One region of the Lactococcus muris genome, then DNA from elsewhere that is predicted to be linked to it. Evidence: predicted binding sites of a transcription regulator. Region 1 holds the regulator's gene; each other region holds the start of a gene.
What was found. The regulator CtsR, encoded in region 1, represses protease genes until heat stress. The targets are predictions, from matches to a motif close to TTGGTCAAAAAAGGTCAAANA.

Region 1 (4,531 bases):
AGCGGGAGCGAGCAGCAAACAAATCGGTGACATCTTACAAAAAGAAGGCATTATTAAAAATGGAATGATCTTCCAGTATTATACGAAGTTTAAAAATTTCAGCGGTTTCAAGAGTGGTTATTACAATCTTGCACCAAGTATGAGTTTATCTGAAATCGCGACCCTTCTAGAACAGGGAGGAACGGAACATCCTGTGGAACCAACTCTGGGTAAAATTTTGATTCCAGAAGGTTATACATTGGAGCAAATTGCCCAAGCTGTTACTGTCAATTCAGACAGCAAGGATGAGAAAACTCCTTTTAGTAAAGAAGACTTCATGAAGGTGATTCAAGATCAAGCTTTCATCGAAAAAATGAAAAAAGAGTTTCCGAAACTTCTCGCAAGCTTGCCAGCAAAAGACAGTGGCGTGAAGTATCAGCTCGAAGGTTATCTCTTCCCAGCGACTTATGAATATACGAAGAAAACAACTGTTGAAAGTCTGATTCAGACAATGCTTTCATCAATGAATACCCAACTTGAACCACTCTACGATAAAATGGAAGCTGCAGGTCTTTCAGTTAATGAAACACTGAGTTTAGCAGGTATTGTTGAAAAGGAAGCAAGAAGTGATGATGACCGTCGCAATGTGGCGCAAGTCTTCTTTAACCGCAGGGATTTGGGCATGACCTTAGACTCAAATACAGGTATCTTCTACGCTGAAGGAAAACTTGGTAAGGATACTTCACTTGATCAGCAGGCTGCAATTAATACACAACTAGATTCGCCATTTAATACATACTTGTACCCTGGATTTGGTCCAGGACCAATCGTCAGTCCAAGTTTGTCGGCAATCAAAGCGGTATTAAATCCGACTGCGAATAACTATCTCTACTTTGTTGCAGATACAGAAGGGAAGATTTATTTTGCCCAGACACTTGAAGAGCAAAATATAAATGTTCAAAAGTATGTCAATGACGCGATTGCAGCAGGTAATTAATTAACTTAAAAAAGGATAAAAAAATGGTAGAAAAAACTTTCCCTATGACCAAAGAAGGTCTGGAAAAACTAGAACAAGAATTAGATAACCTTAAATTGGTAAAACGTCCAGAAGTTGTTGAGCGCATCAAAGTCGCCCGCAGCTACGGAGATCTCTCAGAAAATTCAGAATATGAAGCAGCAAAAGATGAGCAAGCTTTTATTGAGGGACGCATTTCTACAGTGGAAACAATGATTCGTTACGCTGAAATCGTGGACAACGCCAATATCGATAAGAATGAAGTTGCACTTGGTAAGGCTGTAGTTTTCCAAGAAGTAGGTGATGACGAGGAAGAAGAATATCAAATCGTTGGTACTGCTGAAGCAGACCCGTTTGCAGGAAAAATCTCGAATGAGTCACCAATCGCTCAGGCTTTGATTGGTCGTAAAGTAGGTGATGTTGTAAACATTCCATTACCTATGGGTGAAATCGAAGTCAAGATTGTGGATGTAAAATAAAAACTTATCTCTATAGGATGGGCGCTGAAAAATATTTGACATATTTTCTTAAATGAAATAAGCCGTTTAAAGATAAGTAAGTGCTGCTTGTATTTTGTATAAAAAGTCGAGAAAGATGATTTTCTCGACTTTTTCATCAGTCCTTCGAGGATACTTTTATTTATTAAGGAAGCTCCAACCACTATTTTTGGTAAAAAAGTAAAAAATTCGATATAATAGTCAATAAAGGTCAAAGATTGGAGGTTCTATGTCTGCTCAAAATACTTCAGATATTATCGAAGCTTATTTGCGAAAGCTGTTGGAAGAAGCACGTGAGATTGAGATTAAGCGTGCAGATTTAGCCAACCAATTTGATGTGGTGCCTTCGCAAATTAACTATGTTATTAAAACACGCTTCACACCGTCAAAAGGCTTTGATGTAGAGTCAAAACGGGGTGGCGGCGGTTATATAAAAATATTCAAATATCATTATTCAGCAAAACACGAGTTTCTGCTTGATTTGATTCAGAAGTTGCCAGAAAGTTTGACAGAGAGCATGGCTCAAGATGTTTTGCAACTTTTATTTGATGAAAATATTTTGACTGAACGAGAAGGCAATCTTCTCCTGTTGCTTCTGGTTGATAGTGATATTTCTAACAGTTGCAGAGCAAAAATGATGATAAAAATACTACAGAGATTGGATCGAGATGATGAAATTTAATGAAAAGGAATTTACACCGCAAGTCATGCGTGTACTTCAGAAGTCTATTGACTATGCCTATAAGTTTAACTATGCCTGGGTGGAAAGTTCGCACCTCTTGGCAGCATTGGCTGAAGTTCCCTCTTCATTGGCATTTACCCTATTAAATTCTGAGCAACTTGATTTAGAAGAGATGTTAATCGACATTGAGGACTTTTCAAGTCAAGTCAAAACAAAAAAATCAGAAATAAAATTTAGCCCAAGAGTAGAAAATATTATTGAGCAAGCAAAAGTTTTAGCACAAAACAACGATAAAAATCGTGTGGGAACGGAACATCTGTTGTACATGGTATTGGCTAACGAAGCGAGCTTTGCGGCACAACTTTTACGGGAGCAGAATATCAATACTGCAAATCTTCGAAAAAAACTGGAACAAAAAGCATATTTACGTGTTCCAGAACGTCGGAAAGCTGTAACACCGGCCTCAAAGAGAAATCTCTCAGGGAAAGTTTCAGAAACCACGACAACGCCCACATTGGACACGGTATCCACAGATTTAACCAAAGCTGCTCGTGAAGGCAGGCTTGATCCAATGATAGGAAGAACGCGTGAAGTGGAACGCCTTATCCATATTTTGAGTCGCCGTACTAAAAATAATCCTGTCTTAGTCGGAGAGCCTGGTGTAGGTAAATCTGCGATTATTGAAGGCTTTGCAACACGTGTGGTGCAGGGAGATGTGCCTGCTGATCTCCGGGGCAGCCGCATCATGGCTTTAAATATGGCCATGGTTGTTGCTGGTACGAAGTTCCGCGGTGAATTTGAGGATCGTTTAACAGCTATTGTGGATGAAGTAACCCATGATAAAAATGTTATTGTGTTTATTGATGAACTCCATACGATCATCGGAGCTGGTGGAGGAATGGACTCTGTAAATGATGCTTCAAATATTTTGAAGCCCGCACTCGCGCGTGGAGAATTTCAGCTTATTGGAGCAACGACTTATCAGGAATACCAGAAATATATCGAAAAGGACGAAGCTCTGGAGCGCCGCTTTGCGCGTATAAATGTCGAAGAACCGTCAGAAGACGAGACCATTGCCATTTTACAGGGGCTGAAAGAAAAATTTGAAGTTTATCATACAGTCAAGTTTGAGGATGGAGCCTTAGAGCGGGCAGTAAGTCTGAGTAACCGATACATGCCAAGTCGCCGTTTGCCAGACAAGGCCATTGATCTTCTTGATGAAGCGGCGGCAAAAGTCAAGATAACGCGTAAGACAAACCATAGTAAATTGGATGAATTAAAAGCAGAGCTGAAAGAAGAAGAAAGGAAGTTACAAGCTGCGGTTGTGTCTCTTGATATCCTCGAAGCACAAAAAATTGAAAAAAACACTCAGAAATTAGTCCGTAAGATTGATAATTTTCCGTTATCTGAAGAAGATATTCCCCTCGTTCAAGAAAGCGACGTTTATGCTGTTGTTTCAAATCTTACAGGGATTCCTCTACAACAAATGACGAAAACAGAAAGTGAGCGCTTGATTAATCTTGAAAAAGAGTTACACAAGCGGGTTGTTGGACAAGAAGAAGCCATAACAGCGGTGTCTCGCGCAATTCGGCGGGCACGTTCAGGAGTTGCTGATACGAGACGCCCTCTAGGGTCATTTATGTTCCTCGGTCCTACAGGTGTCGGTAAGACAGAGCTTGTCAAGGCCTTGGCTGAGAGCGTCTTTGGCAGTGAAGAAAACATGATTCGTGTAGACATGAGCGAATTTATGGAAAAGTTTTCCACTTCACGTTTGATTGGCGCTCCTCCGGGATATGTGGGATATGATGAAGGGGGTCAGCTCACAGAGCAGGTGCGTAATAAACCTTACTCGGTTATCTTACTTGATGAAATTGAAAAAGCCCATCCAGATATTTTCAACATTATGCTACAAATTTTGGATGATGGTTTTGTTACAGATACCAAGGGGCGCAAGGTTGATTTTCGTAATACAATTATCATCATGACCTCCAACCTTGGAGCGACAGCGCTTCGGGATGATAAAACAGTTGGTTTTGGTGCAAAAGCAATCGCAAAAGATTATACAGCTATGAAGGCTAGGATTATGGAAGAATTAAAGAAACACTACCGCCCTGAATTCCTTAATCGCATAGATGAAACAATTGTCTTCCATTCCCTCACGGAAAAAGAAATTGAACAAGTTGTGAAAATCATGAGTAAGTCGCTTGTTTCGCGCTTAAAAGAGCAAGATATTAAAGTGAGGTTTACACCATCTGCCTTAAAAGTCATCGCAGACAAAGGTTTTGACCCTGAGTATGGTGCACGCCCACTGCGTAAAGCGCTCCAACGAGAAGTTGAAGATCTCCTGAGTGAACAATT
Region 2 (4,531 bases), on a different contig from region 1:
TCCCAGCATTTGATGTCATAATGATGATGGCATCTTTGAAGGAAACTGTACGTCCTTGCGCATCTGTCAAACGCCCGTCATCGAGAATTTGCAGGAACATATGCATCACATCCGGGTGAGCTTTCTCAATCTCATCCAATAAGATTAAGCTGTATGGGTTACGACGTACGCGTTCCGTTAACTGCCCTGCTTCTTCATAACCTACATATCCTGGAGGAGCACCAATCAACTTAGCCACACTATGTTTTTCCATGTATTCCGACATGTCAAAGCGAATCATACTGTCCGTTGATCCAAATAGTTCATAAGCCAGTTGTTTGGCAAGCTCGGTCTTACCTACACCAGTCGGTCCAACAAAGAGGAACGAACCAATCGGACGATTGGGTTTGCCGAGTCCAACACGTGAGCGGCGAACGGCTTTAGAGATTTTATCAATAGCTTCATCTTGACCAATAACATGAGCTTTTAAATCCTCTGCTAAATTAATCAGCTGTGTTTGTTCTTTTTCTTTCAAATCACCAACTGGAATATGTGTTTTCTCTTCAACGATTGCTTCAATATCTTTTTCTGTGATATTGGGCATTTCTGTATCCGAAACCTCATGATTTTGCAATTCGCGTAATTTTGCGATTTGATCCCGAAAATGTGCAGCTTTTTCAAAATCTTCGCGTTTCATCGCTTCTTTTTTCTGTACTTCTGCTTGCTCAATACGTTTCTTTATATCTTCTGCGTCTACAAATTTGAGTGTGAGGTTCTTTTTAGATCCCGCCTCATCAAGCAAATCAATCGCTTTATCTGGTAAGAAACGGTCTTGAATATAACGATTGGACAGATTTACAGCAGCTAAGATAGCCTCATCTGAATATTTCACATGGTGATAATCTTCATAACGTTTTTGAATACCACGCAAAATGGTGATCGTTTCATCTACAGATGGCTCATCAACCCTGACAGGCTGCATACGACGTTCAAGCGCTGCATCTTTTTCTATAATTCTGTATTCATTCAGTGTAGTTGCACCAACAAGTTGAAGCTCACCGCGTGCTAGAGCAGGTTTAAGGATATTTCCAGCATCCATATTTCCTTCTCCTGCAGATCCTGCACCAACAATTTCATGAATTTCATCGATAAAGAGAATGACATCATCACGTTTACGGATCTCATCCATCAATTTTTGCATACGTTCTTCAAATTGTCCACGCACACCTGTCCCTTGAACCAAACTTACAACGTCAAGACGGATAACTTCTTTATTTTGCAATTTTTGTGGCACATCACCATCAACAATTTTCTGAGCAAGTCCTTCAACAACTGCGGTTTTACCAACACCTGGTTCACCAATGAGTACCGGGTTATTTTTTGTCCGGCGATTCAAAATTTCAATAACACGTGTGATTTCTGAGTCGCGGCCGATAACTGGATCGATTTCCCCACGACGTGCAGCATCAGTAATATTAACACCAAATTCCTCTAAAAGTCCTTTAGGCGCTTGCCCTCCACGAGGATTTTGCGGGCCACCAGGACCACGCCGACCTGTCTGAGTAGGTGGCGTCATTGAACGTCCTTGATCATTACCATGTAGCGCTTGAAAAATATCTGGAAATGGATTGAAAGGATCATCATTATTAGAAATATTCGTAGCCCCAGCAAATAGGCTTTCCTGACCACCTGATTTCATAATCTGATAACAGTTTTGACATAAATCAACTTGCTTACGCTGCCCATTCACATTGGTGTAAAGGTGAATGGTTGCTTCATTTATCTTACAGTTTTGGCAGAGCATATCTTTCTCCTTTGTGATAATATCTTTTCTATTTCTTTGCTTTTCATTAATTTAAGAATCATGTCTGACTTCTCACCTTTTAGTCTGACCTTTTTTGACCTTTAGTATTTTTATTATATCACTTCTAGAAAATTTATCAAATGTTTTGTCCGATTAAAAGTAATTGTTTTAACTTTTGAAATGGCTGAAGTCTCCAAATAAAGATGCCATATATCGTGAGTTAAAACACCCTCGGTTTCTTTCCGAGAGTGTTTCTGTAGAACTACATAAAGTCACGCAATGGTTTGCTGCGACGTGGGTGACGTAATTTTTTAATTGCTTTCGCTTCAATTTGACGGATGCGTTCACGTGTCACTTTAAATTGTTTGCCAACATCTTCAAGTGTGTGCATACGTCCATCATCGAGTCCAAAACGCATACGCAATACGTTTTCTTCACGATCCGTCAAGGTATCCATAATCTCATCAAGTTGTTCGCGAAGCAAGATGCGGTTCGTATAATCCACTGGACTTTCAATCACATCGTCTTCAATGAAATCTCCTAGGTGTGAATCGTCTTCTTCACCGATAGGTGTTTCCAATGATACAGGCTCTTGCGCAATCTTCAAGACTTCACGAACCTTATCAGGGGTCATGTGTAATTCTTTACCGATTTCCTCTGGTAATGGATCGCGTCCCAGCTCTTGTAAAAGATTACGCTGCACACGGATTAACTTGTTGATGGTTTCAACCATGTGGACAGGTATACGAATCGTACGCGCCTGATCAGCAATGGCACGTGTAATAGCTTGACGAATCCACCATGTCGCATAAGTTGAGAATTTGAAACCTTTAGTATGGTCAAATTTGTCCACAGCCTTCATTAGACCCATATTTCCTTCTTGGATCAGATCCAAGAATTGCATACCACGTCCAGAATAACGTTTCGCAATCGAAACAACCAAACGCAAGTTGGCCTCTGCAAGCATTTGTTTAGCGAACTCTGCTTCATCTCCACCCGCAACGATAGCTTCTGCAAGTTTTGTTTCTTCTTCAAGCGAAATCAAAGGATAACGTCCGATTTCTTTAAGGTACATACGAACTGGATCATCAATACGGACATTTGTCACGATTTCATCCATCGCATTATCATCTAGCTTTTCTTCCTCTTCAGCTTGCAAAGCCAGGGGACTTGGATTTCCTTCCTTATCAACAATTGAAATTCCTGCATCTTGGATTTGTTGAAGTAAATCTTCAATAGCTTCTGCTTCCAAGCCAAACTTAACAACTAACTCATCCGTAATTTCATCATCTAGAGCTTCTTCCAGTGGTTTACGCTTTGTGATATAATCTGACACTGCCTTATCAAATGCTTTGCTGTCAAATGTATCAGTGTCTTGAATAGCCTTCTTATCTGCTTTTTCTTTAACAGAAGTAACCTGTTTAGAATCTTTTTTTCGCAACTCAGAAACATCAACTTTTTCGACAATAATTGGCTTGAAGTCCATTGCTTTAAGGAGTTTTTCTTCTTCAGCCTCGAAAATAGAACTTGAGTGAGATTTAACTCCCATACCAAGTTCTTGTGCTTTTGCAATTAAAGCTTTATTAGTAATTCCAGTTTCTTTTGCAATTTGACTGATTCTTTTCTTAGTATTACTTGCCAATTTAATCCTCCTCAATGAACAATATAAGCAGCTGGCTCATATTTTTTTCTTCTGATTAATAATTTGGATTGTGAGCTCTAGCTCACGTTCTTTGTTTCCCAATTTTTGGGCATTCTCTAATTGTTTTTGTAGTTCACTGAACTTTATTTGTTCCATTTCCTTAGCAAAAACAACTACCAAATCTTCCAGCTCTTGACTGCTTGTCTCATCTGGTAAATCTAAACTTAAAATTTGATAAAATAAATTTTTCTCCTCCGCATCTAATGACGTGCCAAAGTGAGAAGGATCAATTTCGTCAAAACTCATAGCTTCAAGTATGATTTTTTCAAAAAGATTTTGATAACGTTGGTGGACAAACCGAAAAGTTTCATCGTCCGCAAACTTCTGAAGAACATTCTGATGATAAATCATTCGATTCAAAAGCTGCTCTTCAGCTCGTTCACTTCTCGATAGATGGGGAAGCTGCGGGTGGGCAGGAGCAATTACTTCTTGCTGATGAAGAGGAAAACTTTCATAGTATTCATGCTCCCCTGATATAAATCCAGGATCCGGATAATTCGAAAATTGTTCCTCATCAAAGTTTTCAAAACTCTCTTCAAAATTTCCAGTTTCTGCCCTTGATTTAAGGACGTTTTCACGCTTTAAATTGACAGATTGCTCTACTTGATTATACTCGAAATCAGGTAAAATCTCAACTAATTTTCTTATAAAGGCATCTTGCGCCGTAATCGATGGAACCCTTGCAATTACTGGAGCCATTTGCTCAATAAAATCCAGCTGATTTTGTAAATTCGAAAGGTTCTCAGGCTTGAGATAGTCAATCAAGAACTCTGTAGGTTGTACTCTACCGTTTTCCATAAGATTGGCCAATGCTTCTGATGAATATTTTTTACTGTAGTCATCGGGATCTAAGCCCTCTGGAACACGTACAATCTGTGTTTTATTCTCACCTATCAGGTCAATCGCTTTATATATCGCATTTTGTCCTGCATTGTCACCATCATATATGAGCACGTAATTTTTAGCTATTTTCCTCAAACGTTTAACATGTTTATCAGTCAAAGCCGTTCCCATGGTTGCCACGACATTAAATATTCCAGCCTTAT
Region 3 (4,531 bases), on a different contig from region 1:
CCAAGACCTGATGACAGCAGCCGCAGGACATGCCCGTGACTGGGTCACAAGCACAGCCACAGACGGGGTAACAGACGGCGCCACTCACCCCGGAGACGGCACAGATGCCTACTGGTCCTCTGGCGACAGCTTTGATAACAGCGGACCAGTTTGGCCGGGAGAAGAAGTCACCCATGATGCGGCTCAAAACCTGCAACAAGAGCGTGCCCCGATGACCATCAGCCAGTGGGCAGCCTTACCTAATAACCTGAAAGTCGGGAACTTCTGGGTCATCGACCACCAAACAGGCTGGGCCTACTGGGCGAATCAACTTCAAGCAGGAGAGACCACCTCTTACCTCTTGGATGCAGCAGAGATGACCGCAGCAGTGAATACTATTCCGGGAGAATATTACTACGGTATCCATGTGGACGGGCAACTGATCAGTCCCGACCGTATCAATGACTTCTTGGCTGCAGATGGAAGCTTTACCCACCATGACGACTTGTCAGACTTCTTGACAGCTGTACAGACTGGTTCCATTGATAACAACTGGGGGAACCCGGGACCAGATGATAATGTCCAACCCGACCAAATCAACTTTAGTATCATGGCACCGGGGACCATCTTTACTATGGCTGGGGAGCAGTACCGTTATTTGGAGAATCAAGGGGGTGGGAATCATTTGATTATTCGGAATGATTCATTAAGAGGTCATCTTCCTGCAGCACAAGAAACAGCTCTTACAAACTGGTATGCTGGTCTTGACTCAGCAGTTCAAGCTATGGTGCAGCCTGTAGCAAATGTATTTACAACTGCTCATGTGAGGCCTTATGACCTTGATTGGAGTGATCCAGCAAGATGGCAGGTACTTAATCTAGATGATTTCCCTGATATTGCAGCAGATATTAGTACAGCTGTTTCAACGGGAACCCCTCGGGCTTTCGCACTTTCCATGGCGGACATTGTGCGACTATCTGGTGCAGGACTTGCTTTTACAAGTAATGAAAATCGTGCAGGCATAGGTTCTAGCTGGTGGTTCCTACGTACTCGTTCTTCTGAAACAGGGAGTGGTATTTGGAGAGTCGGTTCTGGCGGAGGTTTAGGCGCTTGGTCAAGTCAACATCCGAGTTTGGATACTGGTGGAGTTCGGCCTGCTCTCATAGTTAGACAGTAATGCTAAAAAAAAAAGAGGCATATAAATGAAAAAGAAAAAATCCCACCAATCTGATGGGATTTTTGAGTTGCCTTTATTTCAAACTGTTGGCTTCCATGATTTCGTCAATGAAACCATAGTCCAGTGTTTCTTGAGCAGTCATCCAGTTGTCGCGTTCTGCATCTGCGTGAACTTTTTCTACAGATTGACCAGAGTTTTCGGCCAAGATTTTTTCCAAAGTGTGACGGGTTTTGAGCAAGTGCTCAGCAGCGATCGCCATATCTGTTTGCTGTGTACCACCACCAGTACCGCCCATAGGTTGGTGAATCATGTATTCTGCGTGTGGCAACATGAAGCGTTTACCTTTTGTACCGCTAGAAGCGATGATTGTCCCCATAGATGCAGCGATACCCATAACGATGGTTTGCACGTCAGACTTGATGAAGTTCATAGTATCAACGATAGCAAGACCAGCAGAAACAGAACCACCAGGTGTATTAATGTAGAGGTAAATATCCTTTGTACTGTCTTGAGCATCCAAGAAGAGAAGTTGCGCAATGATGGAGTTTGCCATACCATCCTCAACGGGTCCAGTCAACATAATGATACGATCTTTCAACAAACGACTGTAAATGTCATAGGCACGTTCGCCACGGCTTGATTGTTCAATAACAGTAGGCACTAAATATCCCATAGATAAGTCTCCTTTTTCAATGTTTTATTCTATTATAAATTAAAGGTCAAAAAAGGTCAAAAAATAAGCACGTTTGACATGAAAGAATGTCCGGCTATAATAAGAACAGGAGGAAAAATGATGAAAATTGAACACATAGGTATCTGGGTAAGGGACTTGGAAACAATGAAGGCGTTTTACGAAAAATATTTTTCAGCAAAGGCGGGGAAGAGGTATCATAATCCCAAAACAGGTTTTACTTCCTACTTTATGAGCTTTGCAGAAGGGGCCCGCATAGAACTCATGCACCGAGCAGATACACAAGAGGTTTTCCCTGAAGGCCTGGGCTTTGCTCATCTTGCAATACATGTGGGCAATGAACAAGAAGTGAACCAAAGTGCTCAGCGGTTTTCAGAAAATGGTTATGAAATTTTATCAGGTCCTAGAAGGACAGGAGACGGTTATTATGAGGCTGTAGTCCTTGATCCCGAGGGCAATAAAATCGAAATTACAGCTTAGGATTAAAATTTTTTAAAGAAATAAGTTTTAAAAAATTAGTCATTTTGCTATAATAATAGTATGAATTCAGAACTTATTATTTCTATGCTTGTTGCTATGATTGCAGGAGCTTGGCTTTTTATTGCAGGGATGTATATTTACAAACGATATGATGAAAACCGCTATAAAAAGCGCTTGGCTATCGAGAAACTTTTACGCGAGATTGAGGTTCGTAATACTTTAAACCAAAAGATTATTGAAATTCTAAACCGCCCCATCATTGGAGATGACGAAGCTATTGTAAATCCTCAGAGTGATGTAAAAGTTCCTTTTTATGACTATAATTTTTTGAAAAATTACACTTCTATGTATAATTTGTACATTCCAGCTTATTTCTTGAGTACTTTTTTCAAGAATCTTTCTCAGCACTTGGCTGTTTTCGAAGACGAACAAGATTTGAAAAATGGAGGCTATATTTTCAAGGAAGCTCGTCCAATTTTCGAGAACTTTTCTGTTCAAATTACAGAGGATATTGAGGCCAAGAAAAAGGAACTGGAGAAAGCAAAAAACATTTATCCATCTATGCTGAAACGCCAGCATTACAACATTTAAATACTTTCTAAAAATCTGTCCAATAGGATAGATTTTTTTAGAATAAAAGGGAAAAGGGTCTTTTTTTTATCTGTCAATTATGCTATAATAGCAAATGCTAATACCGCTAGGTATTATAAATATAGACTGTGGATTTTTCCATAATAATATAAAGAAGTAATATGAAGGAGAGAGGGATGCTTACTATTTATACAGCCCCATCTTGTACGAGTTGTAAAAAAGCTAAGACTTGGTTGACTTATCACAACATTCCATTTCAAGAGCGTAATCTCATTGGTGATCCGCTTTCAGCAGAAGAAATTAGCCGCATTCTTGAAAAATGTGATGATGGTGTTGAGGGGCTCATTTCTAGTCGTAACCGTTTTGTTAAAACACTGGGTGTTGATTTTGAAGACTTATCACTATCCGCAGCCATCAAAATCATTTCTGAAAATCCACAAATCATGCGTCGTCCGATTATCATGGATGAAAAACGTCTACATGTAGGATACAATGAAGAAGAGATTCGTGCTTTCTTACCACGTACCGTACGTATCTTGGAAAATGGTGGCGCTCGCTTACGCAATGCCATCTAAAAAATGCAATTATTCATAAACGCCCATGGTGGCGTTTTTTGCTTACCAGCACATCAAAAAGTAAACAAGCAGCCAAGGAAGTTTTCATAGAGTGGAGCATTTTACAACTGTTACTTAAGTGATGGGACAATTCTCCAAATGCAAGGTATTGTTCCTCTTCCTACTGTGACAAATTGCCCATAAACACCGACTTCGTTAGCTTTCCTGTCGAAAAATTTATAGATGTTTTGGTTAGGATAGAAAGGATCACTTTTTACGAGAACAGCAAAAGCAGTTGCATCTTTTGGCTCTCCTAGATAGAGAGAGCCATTAGAGGATATAACCACATAGTTACGCTCGGCGGAGAAAGAATTTCCAAACCTTATATAAACTCGCCCGTGACCCGCATCTTTAAAATAAACTTCTTTACGATTACTGAGGGAAACGTAATCCCAGTTATGATCCCAACTTAGATATGTTTCCAAGCCTAAGTTACCTAGAAAATGATTGTCATAATCAAAGAGACGAAAATACAAAGGTGTATCAAGAGGTAAGCTGTTTTCTGTTTTTAAAGAAGCGGTGCTATCTTTATGAGCATCAGCTGTGGCTGTCATCGCCTGTGTAGATAAAGCAAAGATAGAGAGCACAGTTAATAACATGGCTGCTCCTGAAATTAATCCCTTGAACATAGTTCTTCTCCTAAAAATTTTTTGACATGAATTTGACTGCATGTTGAGAGCAAATCTGTAGTGACATTATATTGTTATAAATGAGAGGAGGCCCAAGTGTCTAAGTAAATCGTGCACGGTGAGAGACTTGACCTCAGTTCTGGAAAGAGGATGTTGCCTATAATATCTTCTCTGTTTTGAGCAGGAACCGAAGCGCTTTTTAGTGTCAAGTCCCTCTTTTTTAGAAGCTGTCGCAGCTTATGCCTAAAGTTTTCGTACGATGTTCCAGACAGTAGGTCGTGTTCCTGGTCCTACGGTGATGTATTTGCCATAGGTTCCTATCCCTCTGTAGTTTCGATCAAAAAATTCATAAATTTTTTGATTAGGATTG

Region 2: the regulator CtsR is predicted to act here: its motif matches at 1,865-1,885, upstream of ACGHCK_RS01110 (ATP-dependent Clp protease ATP-binding subunit).
Region 3: the regulator CtsR is predicted to act here: its motif matches at 1,872-1,892, upstream of ACGHCK_RS11050 (ATP-dependent Clp protease proteolytic subunit).

Annotation. Positions count from the first base shown of each region.
Region 1 is NZ_BAAFQO010000020.1:10,213-14,743, forward strand. It holds gene mltG (endolytic transglycosylase MltG) at 1-976, shown strand, start outside; gene greA (transcription elongation factor GreA) at 1,000-1,473, shown strand; gene ACGHCK_RS10215 (CtsR family transcriptional regulator) at 1,721-2,173, shown strand; gene ACGHCK_RS10220 (ATP-dependent Clp protease ATP-binding subunit) at 2,163-4,531, shown strand, end outside.
Region 2 is NZ_BAAFQO010000001.1:232,292-236,822, forward strand. It holds gene ACGHCK_RS01110 (ATP-dependent Clp protease ATP-binding subunit) at 1-1,783, opposite strand, end outside; gene rpoD (RNA polymerase sigma factor RpoD) at 2,046-3,269, opposite strand; partial or broken gene ACGHCK_RS01120 (translation initiation factor IF-2 N-terminal domain-containing protein) at 3,273-3,440, opposite strand; gene dnaG (DNA primase) at 3,462-4,531, opposite strand, start outside.
Region 3 is NZ_BAAFQO010000028.1:6,959-11,489, reverse strand. It holds gene ACGHCK_RS11055 (hypothetical protein) at 1-1,156, shown strand, start outside; gene ACGHCK_RS11050 (ATP-dependent Clp protease proteolytic subunit) at 1,230-1,829, opposite strand; gene ACGHCK_RS11045 (VOC family protein) at 1,950-2,327, shown strand; gene ACGHCK_RS11040 (hypothetical protein) at 2,388-2,918, shown strand; gene spx (transcriptional regulator Spx) at 3,095-3,493, shown strand; gene ACGHCK_RS11030 (hypothetical protein) at 3,604-4,161, opposite strand; gene ACGHCK_RS11025 (hypothetical protein) at 4,405-4,531, opposite strand, start outside.